2 regions of the Chroogloeocystis siderophila 5.2 s.c.1 genome follow, and region 2 is predicted to be linked to the other one. Evidence: riboswitches for the same ligand, from Rfam matches in the RefSeq annotation. Region 2 holds a riboswitch; the other holds the start of a gene.

Evidence for each region. Region 2 has a riboswitch for cyclic di-AMP ahead of NIES1031_RS01055 (hypothetical protein). Riboswitches for the same ligand answer to the same signal wherever they lie in the genome.
Region 1: it holds a riboswitch for cyclic di-AMP, as region 2 does, so the genes downstream of both, ntrB (nitrate ABC transporter permease) here and NIES1031_RS01055 (hypothetical protein) in region 2, are expected to answer to the same signal.

Annotation. Positions count from the first base shown of each region.
Region 1 covers NZ_MRCC01000014.1:49,323-51,527, forward strand. Annotated here, with positions in the region: gene ntrB (nitrate ABC transporter permease) at 1-776, opposite strand, end outside; cyclic di-AMP (ydaO/yuaA leader) riboswitch at 884-1,032, opposite strand; gene NIES1031_RS16750 (sensor histidine kinase) at 1,263-2,205, shown strand, end outside.
Region 2 covers NZ_MRCC01000001.1:226,718-228,922, forward strand. Annotated here, with positions in the region: gene NIES1031_RS01050 (YcjF family protein) at 1-709, opposite strand, end outside; cyclic di-AMP (ydaO/yuaA leader) riboswitch at 1,016-1,154, shown strand; gene NIES1031_RS01055 (hypothetical protein) at 1,293-1,493, shown strand; gene NIES1031_RS01060 (DUF937 domain-containing protein) at 1,879-2,205, shown strand, end outside.

The DNA of each region.
Region 1 (2,205 bases), on a different contig from region 2:
AATCCTGTTAAGCCAATAACTAATACAGCTAGGAAGACTGAACTTAAATTGAGGCGACTCCATTCATCCCAAACAAAAAAGCCAATACCAACACCACCTGTAAGCATTTCTACTGCAACAATTACGAGCCATGCAATGCCGAGACTGATTCTTAAACCTGTAAAAATGTAAGGTAAACTCGCAGGTAAGATAATTTTGGTAATCTGTCGCCAACGCGGCATTTCCAGCACTCGCGCTACATCGATATAGTCTTTATTAACGCTAGAAACTCCCAAAGCTGTATTGATAATTGTGGGCCATAGTGAAGTGATGAAGATGACAAAAATAGCAGAGGGATCGGCTAAATTAAAGATAGCAAGCGAAATAGGTAGCCATGCGAGTGGCGATACAGGTTTGAAAATTTGAATTAAAGGATTGAGGGCTAGCAAGGCTTGTTTAGACATCCCAATCAGAAAACCAATCGGTATGGCGACTAAAGCACCTAGTCCAAAACCAATTAATACCCGTCTTAAACTTGCCAGTAATAACCAACCAAGTCCTAAATTTCCAGGTCCCCGTCGGTAAAATGGGTTCAAAATGTAGTCTAAATTGGCAATGAGTGCCTCAACTGGGGTAGGCATTAAGTTGGTTAAGAAAGTGGCAATAAACCACCACAGAATAATCACTCCTAAGAAACCAGCAGCAGGAAGTAGAACAGCATCCCGCACTACAATAGGTCGTACTTTTTTCCAGGTACTCTGTCCTGCAACTGCTAAAACAGCAATCAGGTTAAACACTATTAAACTCCCCTCAGGATTAAAAGCAGGCACAAAAAACTATGTGCTTTACTACCTAGGAATACTGACGAGAGCAAACTATTAGTAGTAATAGGAATGCTAACTCTTCAGTCTCCTCTCAATGCCTACGAAGTTAGCTGACGGGCTAGGATAGAGAGTTATCCCTCTGCACTTAACAGATACGCCCCAAAACTTTGGTTCCTCCGCTCTAGACTTTCCTTACAAGGCAAAAGTCTAGATTAGGCTGACTTACTCATGATAATTTTTACTACCATAGCACAGGGGTGCCACAATATCAAGATTCGTTACGTCTTAAGGATTTTCAGGGTGAACTTTATAAAGTTGCGATCGCTTCTAGCACTGCGCTGTACGATTGCCACAAAGCATGAATCAGGCTCGCGTCAATAATTCAGTGGGCGATCGCTTCACAATTACACTAAGTTAAGACAAGTAGACTTGCTTCGTGCTGTTCTAAATACTGCCAAAATGTTTGATTTTAGCCAGATATTGCTTGATAAAAGTGACACAATCATTGAAAACTGGGTAGAAGCTGTACGCCGAGATCGGCAGATTGAAAGTACTGAAGGTATGTGCTACACAGCAATACGCAATCACGTACCTTATGTCCTCAAAGCTATGGCTACAGTGCTATCAAAAACGACAGAGGATGATCTTCAAACCCTAATTGAGGCAAGTTTAGTACACGGCATTCACCGTGCGGAAGAAGGTTTTGACCCACTGGAAATTGCCCGCGAGTATCGTTTACTAAGACGAGCAATTTTCTCAGCATTAGAACCAGATTTACAGCAAGTCTTGTCAACAGAAGTTATTCGAGTTTTTCGCCTCATAGATGCAGTTGTCGATGATGCGATCGCGCGTTGTTTTCAAAGTTATGTAGATGAGCGCCTACGCGAATTACAGCAACTCCAATCGCAGTTAACACTACACAATCAAGAACTGACACGCTTAATTCGGGCAAATCAAGAAAACTTCTCACACCTTGCCCATGAACTCAAAAATCCTTTAACCTCAATCATTGGTTATTCCGATTTATTTATCCGCCTACAAAACAAAACCGAAGTCAAAGATAACTATAAAAACATTGAACATATCGAACGCGTATTGCGCAATGGTAGACATTTGCTGCGCCTAATTAATGATGCGCTAGAAATATCGCGGTATGAAGCAGGGAAAATGACACTTCATCCTGCACCAACCGACACGTGCGTCGTTATCCAAGATGTGCTAGATATGCTACAACCGATGGCGCAAGAAAAAAATTTGCAGATCGCTGTAGACTTAGCAAACGCTCCGAAACAAGTCATCACAGACGCGTTACGTTTTCAGCAAATTGTTACAAATTTGGTAAGCAATGCCATTCGTTACACCCCCGCAGGAAGTATAACCATCAAATGTTATACACTAGAAG
Region 2 (2,205 bases):
CAATTTCTGCCAATGTCTGCAACGGTTCGTATTCCGAACGCCGTAAATCGTTATCTACAACAAACAACAATAAGTCAGCTTCAGTAGCTAATTGTCGTGCGAGTCTTTCGCGTTCTGTTCCGGCGACTCCTGCTTCTAAAATTCCTGGCGTATCCGTAATCAAAATCCGGCGTTCCATGCCTTTGAGCCGCAAGCTGTAAGTTTGTCCTTCCTGTGTTGTTCCCATTGGTGCTGCGACTTGTCCGACAATTCGCCCAAAGATCGCATTCACGAGTGAAGTTTTGCCCGCTGAACCTGTTCCAAAGACAACGACTCGCAACGCACCGCGCGATAAACTTGCTTCAATTTCCTGCGATCGCGCGAGTAACGCTTGACGCGCCACTTCATCTTGAATTTGTGTCAATTGCTGTTGGATTGCACGCAGATTTTCCTCCGCAACGTCCGTGCGGTCTTCGGGAATTTGAATTTGCCGTTGCGCCCGTCGTCGCGATCGCCTTTCACCGCGTTGGACAATCGCGATGTAGTAGATAACTACACCGATCAGCAAGACAACCAAGGCGACAATCAGAAATAGCAGCACATCCGCCAGGAACGGCGAAGTGTAAGACAACTGCCATAACAACTGTGACAAGCTAGCAAACAGCCACAGCAACAGCCCGACGATAACAATTAGGGCAATCAGCAGCATTACGATGCGTGGAAAAGGCATTGTCTTAGAGTCACTACAACGCAGGAGATGCTTTTGATCTTAATCTGCTTGCTGTTGTCCTGACTGCGTCAGGGGTAATAGGGCGATCACAACAAGGCGTTTTGAAACTTTAGAAAAATTTAATATAGTTCTGAAAGTTAGATGCGGTTAAGGCTATAGCTTGACTCAATTTTGTGTATCAAGATATTACACTAGCAATTTACAACAAAAATGATTGCGCAACAAAAGCAATTCCAGTATATTTGGTATAGCTGATGAGTTATTACCATGGATATAAAGTATCCATTTGCTACTAGCGATCAGTTGTTTAGTGGGTAGCCTAATCTTCTACCGCTTGCGTTGAAGAACGGAGGAACCAAAGTTCGGGGCGAATCTCTATATAAGAGAAAGATACCTTCCAATCTTAGCCCGTCAGCTAACTTCGTAGGCAATGGAAGGAGTACCTGTGGCATTAGCTTTATATTTTATATAAGCAATTGTCCTAAGGGTCTCTTCGCAGGTATCCCTTAATCAATAATTTGGGTTAGCTGCTGACCTTTCGGCCCACCTCGTCCGTCGCTACATGTAAACAGAGGTAAGGATAATGAATTACTACAAACAGTGGATCTTACTTGCAAAGCAAGAATTGAACGGTATCGTCGTAGACTACACCGATCCAGAAGGAAATCACTACAGCGAACCATTTTGTTTTCAGACGCTTGATGAGGCAATTAGCTATGGTCAAGCCTGTATTGACCGTCTCATTCGACTCCGATCAAAATCTTTAATGCAAGCCGAGTCATAGTGTCTGTACAATTTTACTGATTCAAATTTGCGGCTTCTCGCCCCTCTCGCTCTTTCCTAATTATGGCTACCGTGTACACAAATAGTCGGTATCTAGCAAAGTCCCTGGCGAACCGCCCCCCAGCCCACGCCAGTTCCTACAACAGGAGACTCGGTGTCCTCACGTAGTGGGGATTGGGGTTTCACCCCGCTTTCACCGATGCAAGGGGGTGAAAAAGCTTGGAGCGACGCCAGTCTAAATTTATGTGTACACCGTAGCCCAATTAGGGGGAGAAAGTAAGGAAGAACGTTACCGCAGATTTGAGCAAATTTTCTACTGTTAGCTAGAGGTCGTCAGCTTGTTGACTAGGGAAAATTGAAGTCATACATGATATAAGTATAGACATATGGGACTTTTTGACCAAATTCTTGGTGCAATCAATAATCCTTCGCAGCAAGCAAGTTCTGGACAGCTAGTTAACATTCTGAATACAGTACAGCAGCTAAGCAATAGCTATCACACAAATCCATCGACGATGCAATCGTTAATGTCGATTGTAGGTAATTACGTTCGCTCAGGACTACAGCAAAAGCGTTCTAGAGATGGTTACGACCAAACACAAGCGTTTGTCAATCAATACAGCGGTGCATCACCAAACCCGCAAGCGGTTTCTGGGTTGTTTTCTCAAAGTCAAATTCAACAACTCGCACAATTTGCCGCACAGCGCACAGGT